4 regions of the Neisseria sp. GT4A_CT1 genome follow, and region 1 is predicted to be linked to each of the others. Evidence: predicted binding sites of a transcription regulator. Region 1 holds the regulator's gene; each other region holds the start of a gene.
What was found. The regulator FNR, encoded in region 1, switches genes on or off when oxygen is low (the NO sensors DNR and NnrR bind a similar motif). The targets are predictions, from matches to a motif close to TTGATNNNNATCAA.
Positions count from the first base shown of each region.

Region 2: ccoN (cytochrome-c oxidase, cbb3-type subunit I) is a predicted target of FNR. The motif match lies at 2,302-2,315, and genes of this name have one in related genera.
Region 3: HMPREF1028_RS05105 (FeoA family protein) is a predicted target of FNR. The motif match lies at 1,902-1,915, and genes of this name have one in related genera.
Region 4: pflB (formate C-acetyltransferase) is a predicted target of FNR. The motif match lies at 1,775-1,788, and genes of this name have one in related genera.

Region 1 covers NZ_JH164964.1:451,425-455,153, forward strand. The annotation lists gene HMPREF1028_RS02045 (MBL fold metallo-hydrolase) at 1-928, opposite strand, end outside; gene fnr (fumarate/nitrate reduction transcriptional regulator Fnr) at 1,008-1,742, opposite strand; gene hemN (oxygen-independent coproporphyrinogen III oxidase) at 1,886-3,307, shown strand; gene HMPREF1028_RS02060 (hypothetical protein) at 3,437-3,729, shown strand, end outside.
Region 2 covers NZ_JH164967.1:345,309-349,037, forward strand. The annotation lists gene ccoO (cytochrome-c oxidase, cbb3-type subunit II) at 1-582, opposite strand, end outside; gene ccoN (cytochrome-c oxidase, cbb3-type subunit I) at 606-2,039, opposite strand; gene HMPREF1028_RS08425 (M61 family metallopeptidase) at 2,369-3,729, shown strand, end outside.
Region 3 covers NZ_JH164966.1:75,542-79,270, reverse strand. The annotation lists gene HMPREF1028_RS05110 (ferrous iron transporter B) at 1-1,255, opposite strand, end outside; gene HMPREF1028_RS05105 (FeoA family protein) at 1,427-1,693, opposite strand; gene HMPREF1028_RS05100 (NAD(P)H-hydrate epimerase) at 2,011-2,637, shown strand; gene crcB (fluoride efflux transporter CrcB) at 2,669-3,031, opposite strand; gene HMPREF1028_RS05090 (dihydroorotate oxidase) at 3,369-3,729, shown strand, end outside.
Region 4 covers NZ_JH164965.1:303,400-307,128, reverse strand. The annotation lists gene HMPREF1028_RS04105 (hypothetical protein) at 1-76, shown strand, start outside; gene pgsA (CDP-diacylglycerol--glycerol-3-phosphate 3-phosphatidyltransferase) at 178-738, shown strand; tRNA gene HMPREF1028_RS04095 (tRNA-Gly) at 825-900, shown strand; tRNA gene HMPREF1028_RS04090 (tRNA-Gly) at 940-1,015, shown strand; tRNA gene HMPREF1028_RS04085 (tRNA-Gly) at 1,041-1,116, shown strand; tRNA gene HMPREF1028_RS04080 (tRNA-Gly) at 1,139-1,214, shown strand; tRNA gene HMPREF1028_RS04075 (tRNA-Cys) at 1,242-1,315, shown strand; tRNA gene HMPREF1028_RS14510 (tRNA-Cys) at 1,326-1,403, shown strand; tRNA gene HMPREF1028_RS04070 (tRNA-Leu) at 1,427-1,516, shown strand; gene pflB (formate C-acetyltransferase) at 1,911-3,729, shown strand, end outside.

The DNA of each region.
Region 1 (3,729 bases):
TGGCGTAGGCGCCCCAGTGGATGGGCATGAAGCGTTTGGGGGCAAGCTGCGCGGCATAGCGGGCGGTTTGTTCGGGGAAGAGGTGATTGTTGGGCCAATGTTCGCTGTATTGCCCGTTTTCGATGAATGCGATGTCGAACCCGTTGAATTTTTCGGCGATTTTGTCGAAATGGCTGCCTTGTGCCGAGTCGCCGTGAAAATAGAATTTTTCGCCGCCGTGTTCGATGACGAAGCTGGACCACAGGGCTTGGTTGTGGTCGGTCAGGGTTCGGGATGAATCGTGACGGGCAGGTAGTGCGGTGTAGCGGATGCCGTTGCGTTCGGTACTTTGCCACCAATCGAGTTCGGTAATGCGCTCTTGCGGCACGCCCCATTTTTTCAGCAGTACGCCCATACCGAGTGAGACGACAAAGTGGCTGCTACCTTTTGAATTGAGTGCCTGCACGCTGTCTTTTTCGAGGTGATCATAGTGGCTGTGTGAAATCAGGATGACATCGACAGGCGGCAGTTCGTCGATTTCTGCGGGCGCAGGCTGGAAGCGTTTCATGGTGATGGGGATGGGGGAGACGGAATTGCCGAAAACGGGATCGGTAATGACGGTTTGCCCGCCGATCCGCATCAATAGGGTGGAATGTCCGAACCAGACGAAGCGGCTTTTCCCTTCGGGTGCGGCGAGGAAGGTTTGCCAATCGGGCTTGACGGTAGGCAGAGGTTTGGGCGGGCGCGTTGCCTGCGGGTCGGTCAGGATCTTCCAAAATGCGCCGGTCAGGCCGGTCGGTTTCTGCTGCGGTTCGGGGTTGAAGAAGGTTTGCGTTTTCGGGTCGTAATGGTCGCTTGCGGGGTAAACGGGATGTTGGTCGGGATAGAGCCAGTAGGTGAGCAGGGCGCAGGCAGCGGTCAAGGTAATGAGTTTTTTCTTGTGTTTCATAATTGGTTTTTATGAAGAAGGTCGTCTGAAAATTTTTCAGACGACCTTGGATTCTGTTTGAAAATAGTCTCGGTATCCATCAGATGGCGTGCGAACAGCCGGACACCATTTTTTTGAGGGCTTGCGAGTCGAGGATTTTGATGTGTTTGTGTTCGACCGAAATTAAGCCTTCGTGGTGGAATTTGGAGAGCGTGCGGCTGACGGTTTCGAGTTTCAGCCCCAAATAGCTGCCGATTTCTTCGCGCGACATCCGCAGAATGAAATCGTTGGCGGCAAATCCGCGCGAGTAAAGGCGTTGGGACAGGTTAAGCAAAAACGCCGCCAGACGTTCTTCGGCGCGCATATTGCCTAAAAGCAGCATCACGCCTTGGTCGCGCACGATTTCGCGGCTCATCAATCTGAAAAAATGACTTCTCAGGCTGGGGATGTTGTGTCCCAGCTCTTCGATGTGGGTGAAGGGCAGCTCACACACTTCGCTGTCTTCCAAAGCCACCGCGTCGCAGCTGTGGACATGGGAGCAAATGCCGTCCATGCCGATGAGTTCGCCGGACATAAAAAAGCCGGTAACCTGATCGCGACCGTCCTGGCTGGCAACCGTGGTTTTGAAAAAACCGGCACGGATGGCAAACAGCGACGCGAAAGGCTCACCGGTGCGGAACAGATATTCACCCTTCTTCAAGCGGCGGCTCTGTCGGATGACCGCGTCCAATTGTGCAAACTCATTGGGCAAAAGCCCGACAGGCAGGCAGAGTTCACGCAGCGAACAGGAAGAACACAGGGTTTTCATCTGATGCATAGCATTGTGTGTGGTCATAAAACACCCTTAAAATTAAGGTTTTTATCCTGTCATGATTACGTAAGTTATTGACACATATCAAGACAGGTTTATCATACTGTGGCATTCTACCAAACTATCCGAAAATTGCCTAACATCATTACTCTAATCACGCACACGCCATGAAAGTAATACCGATACAAAATAATCACAATAGAAACAATGACAAGCCTGAGTTCGACCGCGAACTCATCGCCAGCCTTCCTTCCAGCGGTCCGCGCTACACTTCCTACCCGACAGCCGACCGATTCCATGACGGATTTCGCGAAGCCGAATATATCAATGCCTTGAATCAGCGCGGTATGGGGGCTTTGAACAAGCCCCTTTCGCTTTATATCCACATCCCCTTCTGCAACACCATTTGTTACTACTGCGGCTGCAATAAAATCATCACCAAAGACAAAAGCCGCGCCGATGCCTACATCGAATACCTTGAAAAAGAAATGGAGCTGCTCGCCCCGCATCTGGGCGGACGGCATCAGCTCGCGCAACTGCACTTCGGCGGCGGTACGCCGACCTTTCTGAGCGACGACCAAATCGAACGCGTATTCCGCATGATACGCAAACATTTCCAACTTATCCCCGGCGGCGAATACTCCATCGAAATCGACCCGCGCAAAGTCAGCCGCGAAACCGTCCTCATGCTCGGCAAGCTCGGCTTCAACCGCATGAGCGTCGGTATTCAGGACTTTGACCCCAAAGTGCAGGCAGCAGTCAACCGCATCCAAAGCTACGACGAAACCAAAGAAGTCATCGATGCCGCCCGCGAAGCCGGATTCAAATCCGTCAGCGTCGATTTGATTTACGGTCTGCCGCACCAAACCGCCGAAAGCATTAAAACCACCATCGACACTGTCTTGTCGCTCGATCCCGACCGCCTTGCCCTTTATCACTACGCCCACCTGCCGCATATCTTCAAGCCGCAACGCCGCATCGATACCGAAGCCGTTCCCGGCAGCGAAGAAAAACTCGATATGCTGCAATACTGCGTTCAAACCCTGACCGAACGCGGTTACGTCTTCATCGGTATGGACCATTTCGCCAAACCCGATGACGAACTTTCCATCGCCCTCAAAGAAGGCTTCCTCCAGCGCAACTTCCAAGGCTACTCGACCTACGCGGACTGCGATTTGGTTGCCATCGGCGTATCCTCCATCGGCAAGATCGGCAGCACCTACTCCCAAAACGAACGCGACATCGATGCCTACTATGCTGCCCTCGATGCCGGACACCTGCCCATCATGCGCGGCTACCAGCTCAATCAGGACGACCTTTTGCGCCGCAATATCATCCAAGATTTGATGTGCCGCTTCGCCTTGGATTACCGAATCTACGAAAGCGTGTTCGGTATCCCGTTCGACCGCTATTTCAAAGACGAACTTGCCGACTTGGAACAACTCGCCTCCCTCGGACTCGTCCGCCTGAAACCGCACGGGATGACCGTTACCCCCAAAGGCCGCTTCCTGATACGCAACATCGCCATGGTGTTCGACTACCACCTGCGTCATAGGGAAACCAAAGCCCAATATTCGCAAACGGTGTAAAGAGGAATAACAAAGGTCGTCTGAAAATTTTCAGACGACCTTTGTTTTTATTTTCAAGACTTTCGGGTAACATCAAACCATATTTGCCGGTTTGCCGTGATTCAAGTCAATTTGTTCTAGATGCGCCCTATGATTACCGAACAGCAAAACGATATCCTCAGCATCAATCAAGTGCAGCTTCTCCTTGCTGAAAAACGCACGGCGCTTGCTGTCATGCGCACGGGTATTGCTGTTTTTGCGCTGCCGTTGTCTATTTTCAGCGCGCTGATTGCGACATCGAAATGGTATGAAGTTGTCGATGTCTGGCCTTTGCTTGCGTTGGTCAGCCTGATGAACATCAGCTTGATTGTTTTCTCGGTTTATCTGATTACCCGCTCGCTCCGTAGAATGCACCAATACGACCGAATGATTGCCGATATCAA
Region 2 (3,729 bases), on a different contig from region 1:
GCCTTGCAGGTATGCAATCACCGCATCCAGCTCCGATTTGTTTTCCAAGGCTTCAGGTGCTTTGGCAATCTCTTCATCGCTGTAAGGCGTACCGACTTTACGCAGGGCTTTCATATGCGCCACGGTTGCTTCGGCATCGACTTTGTTGCGGGCAAGCCATGGGAAAGCGGGCATATTGGACTCCGGCACAACGTCGCGCGGATTCAGCAGGTGGATGCGGTGCCATTCGTCGGAATAGCGGCCGCCGACACGTGCCAAGTCCGGACCGGTACGTTTGGAACCCCATTGGAACGGATGGTCATAAACAGACTCGCCGGCAACGGAGTAGTGGCCGTAACGTTCGGTTTCCGCACGGAACGGACGGATCATTTGAGAGTGACAGTTGTAACAACCCTCGCGGATATAGATGTCGCGACCAGCCACTTGCAAAGCGTTATAAGGTTTCACACCTTCAATAGGCTGGGTGACTGCCTTAGTAAAGAACAGCGGCACGGCTTCAATCAACAGGCCTACGCTGACTACAAGCAGGGTAAATACAATCAGGACGCCGACTTTTTCTTCAGCTAATTGTTGTAATTTCATTTTGGTAGCCTTTTCTTATGTTTTTAGTGGTGCTGGGTTTGAGACACCGCGGGAATCTCGGCATCAACCGCTTTGCCACTGATGGCCGTACGGTAAACGTTGTATGCCATGATACACATACCGCTCAGGTACAGCAGGCCGCCGGTGAAACGAATCATGTAGAAAGGCATGGTGCGTTTAACTGACTCTACAAACGAGTAGGTCAAAGTACCGTCCGCATTCAAAGAACCCCACATCAGACCTTGCAATACCCCTGCAATCCACATGGAGGCGATATACAGAACCACGCCGATGGTCGCAATCCAGAAGTGTGCTTCCACCAATTTGGTGCTGTACATTTCATTTTTACCGAACAGGCGGGGAATCATGTAGTACACGGAACCAATGGTCACGAAGCCCACCCAGCCCAATGCGCCGGCATGAACGTGTGCAACGGTCCAGTCGGTGTAGTGGCTCAAAGCGTTGACGGATTTGATGGACATCATCGGACCTTCGAAGGTGGACATACCGTAGAAGGACAGAGAAACGATCAAGAATTTCAAGATAGGGTCGGTACGCAGTTTGTCCCATGCACCGGACAAGGTCATGATACCGTTGATCATACCGCCCCAAGAAGGTGCGAACAGAATCAGGGACAACACCATACCCAAGGACTGAGTCCAGTCAGGCAGCGCGGTATAGTGCAAGTGGTGGGAACCTGCCCACATGTAGGTGAAAATCAAAGCCCAGAAGTGGACGACGGACAAGCGGTAAGAATAAACCGGACGACCCGCCTGTTTCGGCACGAAGTAATACATCATGCCCAAGAAACCTGCTGTCAGGAAGAAACCTACGGCATTGTGGCCATACCACCATTGAACCATAGCATCGATTGCGCCCGCATAAACCGGATAGGATTTCATGAAGCCCGCAGGAATGCTCAGGTTATTGACGATGTGCAACAGGGCAACGGCCAAAATGAAACCGCCGTAGAACCAGTTGGCAACGTAGATATGTTTGATTTTACGTTTGGCAATCGTACCGAAGAATACGATGGCGTAAGCAATCCAAACCAAAGCGATCAGGATGTCGATAGGCCATTCCAATTCGGCATACTCTTTAGCTTGGGTATAACCCAAAGGCAGGCTGACGATTGCCGCAACGATAACTGCCTGCCAGCCCCAGAAGGTAAATGCCGGCAGCCAACCGCCGAACAGGCGTGCATTACAGGTACGTTGAACAACGTAGTATGATGTACCCATCAGACCGCAACCGCCGAACGCAAAAATCACCGCATTGGTGTGCAACGGACGCAGGCGGCCGAAGTGGAACCAAGGGCCGACATCTGATAAATCAAGGGACGGGGCAAACAATTGGGCGGCAACGATGACACCGACCAACATGCCCACAATACCCCAAACTACGGTCATGATGGCGAACTGGCGCACCACTTTGTAGTTATAAGTTTGTGTGTCCATGAGAGTCTCCATGAATTATGGGAATAAAAATTTTTTATCTCACTTTGCCGTATGCGTTTTGAACAAACGCAATAAGGGCTAGGTTTAAATTTTTCTAAATTTAACATATAAGACAAGCCTAGCCAAGCGGAATTACATTTCACTCCATCTGGCGGCTTTATCGATTTTTTATATTTTTTACTTTATAATCATATTATTATTTAACAACCTCCCCTACAGCGCCACTTTATTTTTTCAAGCCTCCCTTTTGAAGGGGACTTTATCGATATAAATCAAACTGCATAATTCGACCTTTTTATTCATAAAATTTAACAAATGCATTAATAGTCATGATTAATTACAAAATCACCCCCAACCCGCTCGCCCACGAGTGGCACATCCGCCTAACCTTCCGACAAGAACATGATTTGGAAACAGAAATCAGCCTACCGAACTGGGTTCCCGGCAGCTATCTGATACGCGATTTTTCCCGCCACATCACCACCATCCGCGCTTTTTGCAACGGAGAATATGCCCATCTGACCCAAGTCAAAAAAAACCGATGGCGCACCGCCCCTCAGTCCGGCGAGTGGGAAATTTACTACACCGTTTACGCCTACGACCTATCCGTCCGCGGCTCGTTTCTGACTGCCGAACGCGGATTCTTTGACGGCGCGTGCCTGTTTTTGCAGGTAAACGGACAAGAAAACAGCGCGCACCAAATCGAATTCCCCATCCTGCCGAAAACATGGCGGATTGCCACCACCCTGCCCCAAACCGGCATCCACAGCTTTCAGACGACCTCCTACCACGACTTAATCGACCACCCTGTCGAACTGGGCAACATCGAATTTCTCGATTTTGAAGCCGGCGGCATCCCGCACCGCATCGCCTTGAGCGGCCACTACCCCGATTTCGACCGCGACCGCCTCGTGTCAGACATCCGCACAATCTGCGAAACCGAACTGGCCATGTTCCCCTCCCCTGCCCCGTTCACCCATTACCTCTTCCTGCTCCACGTCGGCGACAACATCTACGGCGGACTGGAACACATCAGCAGCACCGCCCTGCTCGCCGACCGCCACAGCCTGCCGCCGCACGGCATGACCGAAGCCAACGACGCCTACACCCAACTGCTCGGACTGTTCTCACACGAATACTTCCACGCCTGGAACGTCAAATCTATCAAACCCGCCGCCTTTGCCCCCTACGACCTCGACCGCGAAAACTACACCGAGCAGCTTTGGGCATTTGAAGGCATCACCTCATACTACGACGACCTCTTCCTCGCCCGAAGCCGCACCATCGCCCCCGAAGCCTACCTGCGCCTGCTCGCCCAAAGCATCACCCGCGTGCAGCAAACCAAAGGTCGTCTGAAACAAAGCCTTGCCGAATCCAGCTTCACCGCTTGGAACAAATTCTACAAACAAGACGAAAACAGCCCCAACGCCATCGTCAGCTACTACCAAAAAGGCGCACTCGTCGCCCTCTGCCTCGACCTTGCCATCCGCAGTAAAAGCAGCGGACGACACACCCTCGACAGCGTCATGCAGCAACACTACCGCGATTGGCTGGACACCCGTCAAGGCATCCCCGAAAAACAATGGCAAGCCCGTTGCCAAGCATTTACAGACCTAGACCTCGAAGACTTTTTTCAGACGACCCTCTACACCACCGCCGACCTGCCCCTTGCCGAACTCCTCGCCACCAT
Region 3 (3,729 bases), on a different contig from region 1:
AGCGTTTCATGATATACGCTGCCAAGGCGGCAGACAGGATGCCTGCGAGATAGAGGATGAACAGCGTCAGTCCTTGCAGGTTGAAAATCCCGCCTACGGTGCGATTAGGAATGACGGCGGCGATAATCAGCGCGTAAACGGGCAGCCGCGCGGAGCAGGTCAGCAGCGGGGCGACGGCGATGGTAACGAGGCGTTCGCGCGGGTCATTAATCGTACGCGCCGACATAACGGCGGGAACGGCACAGGCGAAACTCGACAGGAGCGGGATGAATGAGCGTCCGGACAGGCCGCTTTTCGCCATCACGTTATCCAGCAGGAAAGCCGCACGCGGCAGGTAGCCTGAGTCTTCCAAAAGCAGGATGAAGGCGAACAAAATCGTAATCTGCGGCACGAACACCAACACGCTGCCCATACCGGCAATGACGCCGTTGACGAGCAAGTCGCTGAGGATGCCCGGCTCCATGTTGGCGCCTATCCATTCGCCCAGCGCGGTAAAGCCGCCTTCGATGGCGTCCATAATCGGCGCCGCCCATGTGTAAACCGCTTGGAACACCATAAACAGGATGACCAGCAGCATAATTATGCCCCAGACGGGGTGCAGCACGATGTCGTCGAGTTTTTTGTGCCATGCGGGCAGCGTCATCTGGGTGCGTACCACTTGTGCCAAAATCGATTCGACTTCTTGATAAAGTTTGTCGCTCTCCAGCGCCTCGAGCGTGCGTTCGGCAGAAGCGGGGTTGGCGGGGAAAGAGCGTTTGCGCGGCAGCTTCGCCACGGCTTCGCGTACCGCCTGTACGCCCGACGCGCTCACTGCGACTGTTTCCAAAACAGGTGCATCCAACAACTCGCTCAGTTTGGCGGCATCAATATTCAAACCCCTTCTGCGGGCAACGTCGCTCATGTTCAGCGACACCACCATAGGCAGTCCCAGCGTTTTCAGTTCCAAAATCATGCGCAGGGTCATACGCAGGTTGGTCGCGTCGGCAACGGCGATGATGGCGTCGGGCGGAATGCCCAGCTTGCCTACGGCGACATCTTTCGCCACCGCTTCGTCGGGGCTGGTCGTGCGTAAGCTGTATGTGCCCGGCAGGTCGATAATGCGGACGGCCGCATCGTCGAGGAAGGCACCCTCGCGCTTATCGACCGTTACGCCCGGATAATTGGCAACCTTGGCATGTGCGCCGGTCAAACCGTTGAATAAAACGGTTTTGCCGCAGTTTGGCGCGCCAATCAAGGCAAAATAGCTTAGTTCCATGAATTGAACTCTCCTTTTTTGATTGTTTGATAAGTTTGGAGTGGGATTTGGGGGAAAGGTTTTGAAATTGTGTTTTCAGACGACCTAGGTCGTCTGAAAAGGATGGGGCGGTCAGATTAAATCCGCCTATGCCGCATTTTCAAAATAGAAGCCTGCCTGCGTGTACGGCGGTCAGCCGTCAATCACATGGCACATAATTTTTCCCGCCTCTTCCTGCCGTAACGAGAATTGCGACTGGTTGCCCAAACGTACGGCAAACGGGCCGCGTCCGAATCCGCCGACGGCAATCACTTGCAACGGCATTCCACTTGAAAAGCCCAAGTCGGCAAGGCGGCGTGTAACCAGCGGGTCGAGTTCGCCGAAAGTCGAATTGGGGACGATGGAGTCGATGTGCGCGACTGCGCCTTTACTGAGTTTTGACAAAGGTATGGCAGACATAGTGTGTTTTACTTTCGTTGTCGATTGAAAAAAGAGACGGCAAGTAAAGACGAATCAGACACAGGGTAGCCAGAGGCATATCCCAACGCCCGTCCCCGCAAAAGAAGTAGTTTTGATTGTTTATCACTTTGTTTAATTTTGATAATAAATCTTGTTAACATAAAAATCAAATACAAAGCCACCAAGTTCCTGATTTTCAGACGACCTCTTGCGGCAAATCAAAAAAAGCGAATGATTTGACGGGAAAGTCGGGCAGGGCTATTGATAAGGTTTGCATTTGGATGTTTGATAGGCAGTAAAGAGAAAAGGAGCGAATGATGAAAATCTACACCGCCGCAGAAATGCGCGAACACGAACAAATGGCAGTCGATAAAGGCACGACTTTCGAGCAACTGATGGAAAACGCGGGACAAGCCGCCGCCGCGGATTTGCTGCGCCGTTTCCCCAAAGCAGGATGCGCGTTAATCGTTTGCGGCAAGGGCAACAACGGCGGCGACGGTTTGGTTATCGCGCGCGTGTTGTCGGAGCGGGATTGGCAGGTAGATGTTGTTTTCGTCTTGGGAGACAAACTGTCGCCGCTGGCGCAGTTGAACCGCGAGCGTTTGAATCATTCGGACGGCGTCAGCTTTATCCGCCCCGATGAACTGGAAGGTCGTCTGAAAACAGGTTACGACCTCGTTATCGAAGGCATTTTCGGGACAGGTTTCAGCGGCGCATTGCCCGAAACAGCTACCGCCGTCTGCCGCCTGCTGAATCAAGCCGACGGCTTCAAAATTGCGTTAGACGTCCCGACCGGGCTGAACTGCGACACCGGCGAAGCAGACAAAGACACCTTCCGCGCCGACCTGACTTACGCCTTCGCCGCCTACAAACCCGCGCATATGACTGACGCAGGCAAAGCATATTGCGGCGAAACCGTGTGTTTGGATATTGGGATAGAGTGAGAATATTTTATTGAGATGACGATGTTCGCGGCTATTTCCAGTTTTGCGCCAAGTAAATGCCCAATGCCGTCAGCAGGAACGAGCCGAAAACATGCAGGCAGACCGCTGAAAACGCCGTCGCCCAGCGTTGCGCCTGCATCAGGGTGACCATTTCCAATGAAAAACTGGAAAATGTCGTCAGGCTGCCGAGAAAACCGGTAATCAGTAAAAGCTTCCATTGCGGATTATCCAGCCATTCGGCGCAGATGCCGATTAAGAACGCGCCGATCCAGTTGGCGGCAAGCGTGCCTGCCGAAAACGGGACGGAGAGTGCGGCAAAGGCGAGAACGAGCAACCAGCGGGACAATGCGCCCAAAGCCGCGCCAAACGCAACCGCCATGACGTTTTGAAACATATTGAAATCCGGAAACAAGAAAAATTAAAAGGGTAGGGTTGGGGATTTTAACCGTATTTTGAACAGGCAAAAAAGGTCGTCTGAAAAGCATTTTAGGTTTTCACTTTGTTGAAACCATGCTTTCAGACGACCTTTTTTTCGCCTTTCCTTCATCATATATAGCGGATTAAATTTAAATCAGGACAAGGTGAGGCAACGCCGTACTGGTTTAAATTTAATCCACTATAAAACAACATTTCCCTACATTGTCTGTCATTTGATGTTTGTTAAAAATTTTGCCGCCTATTCGTGTTACGCTTCGCAATCAATTTGATTTTTCAAGGGAAAGGAGCAGGATATGCCGTCATTGAGAACGCAAATCGCCGGTTTTTCTTTTGACAACTGTCTGATGAACGCCGCTGGTGTGGCGTGTATGACCGTGGAAGAATTGGAAGAAGTCAGACAATCTGCCGCAGGCAGCTTCGTTACCAAAACGGCGACGCTGGAAGCGCGGGCGGGCAATCCCGAGCCGCGTTACCGCGATGTACCGCTGGGCAGCATCAATTCCATGGGCTTGCCGAATCAAGGCATTGATTATTATCTGGATTATTTGCTGAGCCTTCAAGAATCGCAGCCCGAACGGACATTTTTCCTCTCGCTGGTCGGTATGTCGCCCGATGAAACGCATACGCTGTTGAAAAAAGTGCAAAACAGCGGAT
Region 4 (3,729 bases), on a different contig from region 1:
GTCGTTTATCGACGACCCGTGCCAAAAAGAATGGCTGCCTCAATGCAGGTTTTATCGAAAAAACAAACGGACTTGAAGGCTTTTGCTGTCTGAAAGATGGTTAAAACATATGCTTTCAGACAGACAAGTCCGTTATAATAGGCAAATTAACTATCATAACCACATCAAAGGTAAATCATGCCTTGGAACATACCGATTTTTCTGACTTGGATGCGCGTTTTGCTGATTCCGGTCTTTACTTTGCTGTTTTTCCTGCCAAAAGGGTGGATTGCACCGGAAACCGTCAATTGGACTGCCGCTATCATTTTCGCACTCGCAGCCGTAACCGATTGGTTTGACGGATTTTTAGCAAGGCTTTGGAAGCAAACCTCCGATTTCGGCGCATTCCTCGATCCCGTTGCGGATAAATTGATGGTAGCGACCGCATTATTGCTGCTGGTCAGCCTTGGCCGTACTTATGTTATTTTTGCCATTATCATCATCGGCAGGGAAATTACCATTTCCGCCTTGAGGGAATGGATGGCGCAAATGGGCAGACGCAGCAGCGTTGCCGTTGCCACGATCGGCAAATTTAAAACCGCCGCGCAAATGGTTGCCATATTTTTATTGCTCTTAGCCTCCAATCGATTTGACAATATTTTTTACCTGACAGGTAACATATTGATGTTTATCGCATCTGTATTAACCCTCTGGTCAATGTTTTATTATCTGAAAATGGCGTGGCAGGAAATCAAATAAAAAATAAAACAAACCCCTTGACGACAAGTTTTAAATCCATAATAATTGCGTCTTCTTCAGAAACAGCAGCAAGAAACAGACATTCGGCGGGAATAGCTCAGTTGGTAGAGCGCAACCTTGCCAAGGTTGAGGTCGCGAGTTCGAGACTCGTTTCCCGCTCCAAACGAATCCTGTCTTAAGTTGCTATAAAGTTTCTCCGATGCGGGAATAGCTCAGTTGGTAGAGCGCAACCTTGCCAAGGTTGAGGTCGCGAGTTCGAGACTCGTTTCCCGCTCCACAGTTTAATTTCAGATGTGTCCCATGCGGGAATAGCTCAGTTGGTAGAGCGCAACCTTGCCAAGGTTGAGGTCGCGAGTTCGAGACTCGTTTCCCGCTCCATCCTTCAGGCATATTTGGATATGCGGGAATAGCTCAGTTGGTAGAGCGCAACCTTGCCAAGGTTGAGGTCGCGAGTTCGAGACTCGTTTCCCGCTCCAGTTTGAACACTACCTGGTAGTTTGTTTGGCGAGATAGCAAAGTGGTAATGCAGCGGATTGCAAATCCGTGGACGCCGGTTCGATTCCGACTCTCGCCTCCACTCATTTCATGGCGGGGTGGCAGAGTGTTTATGCTATAAGGGGTGCAACCCTTATATAGGCCGGTTCAAATCCGCGCCCCCGCCTCCAAATTTCAATATAAAACAGTCTGCGCCCGGATGGTGAAATAGGTAGACACAACGGACTTAAAATCCGTCGGCCCTAAACCGGCCGTGCCGGTTCGATTCCGGCTCCGGGCACCAATAAATCTATGAATTTATTGAATAATCTAAGACTCTAAATTACCAAAAGACAGCTTATAATTCAGGCTGTCTTTTTGCTTTGTGTCCAATTTGTGTCCAACTTGCGATCTTTACACAATGTAATTGCATGAAATCAAATACCTAAGGAAAAGCCCTGAAAACCGGATAAGTTTTCAGGGCTTAATTTTATATTCTACACTTGTTTACACGCTAAAGGCTTGAAAAATAAAATGTAGTTTTAAGTAATAACTGTTCTCATTGATGTAAGTCAAAAAAATATCGGGTAAACGTTCACATCTTCGCCAATCGTTACACTTCATAGAGCTAAAGTGCTATTCTGCAAAGGTAAATTTCTTCTACCTATAAATTCTATCTGACAAATTAGGAGCTTGATATGTCAACCGATGTACAGCAACGCCCTGCCGCTTGGGAAGGTTTTGTCGGCGGTAATTGGGAAACCAATGTCGACGTGCGCGATTTTATTCAGAAAAACTACACGCCTTATGAAGGCGATGCGTCTTTCCTCGCGCCTGCGACCGAGGCGACGACCAAACTGTGGGCGGAAGTGATGGAAGGCATCAAAGTCGAAAACCGCACACACGAACCTTACAAAATCGACGCGCAAGTCGTGTCCGGCATTACCAGCCATGCACCGGGCTATATCGATAAAGATTTGGAAACCATCGTCGGCCTGCAAACAGACGAGCCTCTGAAACGCTCGATCATGCCGTTCGGCGGTTTGAAAATGGTACAAGACGCGTGCAAAGTGTACAACGTCGAGTTGAACCCCGAAGTCAGCGAAATCTTTACCAAATACCGTAAAACCCACAACCAAGGCGTGTTTGACGTTTATACGCCCGACATCCGCCGTTGCCGCAAATCCGGTGTGATCACCGGTTTGCCGGATGCTTACGGTCGTGGTCGCATCATCGGCGACTACCGCCGTGTGGCATTGTACGGTATCGACTTCTTGATGAAAGACAAACTCAACCAGTTCAACTCGCTGCAAGCCGATTTGGAAAACGGCGTGGATTTGGAAGAAGTTATCCGCCGCCGCGAAGAAATCAACGAACAATACAAAGCCTTGGGTCAAATGAAAGAAATGGCAGCCTCTTACGGCTACGACATTTCCGGTCCTGCGAGAAATGCACAAGAAGCCATCCAATGGACTTACTTCGGCTACCTTGCCGCCGTTAAATCGCAAAACGGCGCCGCCATGTCGTTCGGTCGCGTGTCTTCATTCTTGGATATCTACATCGAGCGCGACCTGAAAAACGGCGTAATTACCGAAACCCAAGCGCAAGAATTTATCGACCATTTGGTGATGAAACTGCGTATGGTTCGTTTCCTGCGTACGCCCGAATACGACCAACTCTTCTCCGGCGACCCGATTTGGGCAACCGAATCCATCGGCGGTATGGGTTTAGACGGCCGCACGCTGGTAACCCGCACCAACTTCCGCGTGCTGCACACCCTGTACAACATGGGTCCATCTCCCGAACCGAATATCACCGTGTTGTGGTCCGAACAACTGCCGCAAGGCTTTAAAGAATTTTGCGCCAAAGTGTCCATCGACACCTCGTCCATCCAATACGAAAACGACGATTTGATGCGTCCGGACTTCAACAGCGACGACTACGCCATTGCCTGCTGTGTCAGCCCGATGGTGGTCGGTAAACAAATGCAGTTCTTCGGCGCACGCGCCAACTTGGCGAAAACCCTGCTGTACGCAATCAACGGCGGCGTGGACGAAAAATCCAAAGACCAAGTCGGTCCGAAAACCGAACCGATTATGGACGAAGTCTTGGACTACGACACTGTCTTTGCGCGCATGGACAAATTCATGGATTGGCTGGCAACCCAATACGTTACCGCGCTGAACATCATCCATTACATGCACGACAAATACAGCTACGAAGCCGCGCTGATGGCGCTGCACGACCGCGACGTGAAACGCACTATGGCCTGCGGTATCGCCGGTTTGTCTGTGGCCGCCGACTCACTGTCCGCCATCAAATACGCCAAAGTCAAACCGATTCGCGATGAAAACGGTATTGCCGTCGACTTTGAAATCGAAGGCGAATATCCGCAGTTCGGTAACAACGACGACCGCGTGGACGATATTGCCTGCGACTTGGTAGAACGCTTCATGAAAAAAGTGGCAACCCACAAAACTTACCGCAACGCAACGCCGACCCAGTCCGTGTTGACCA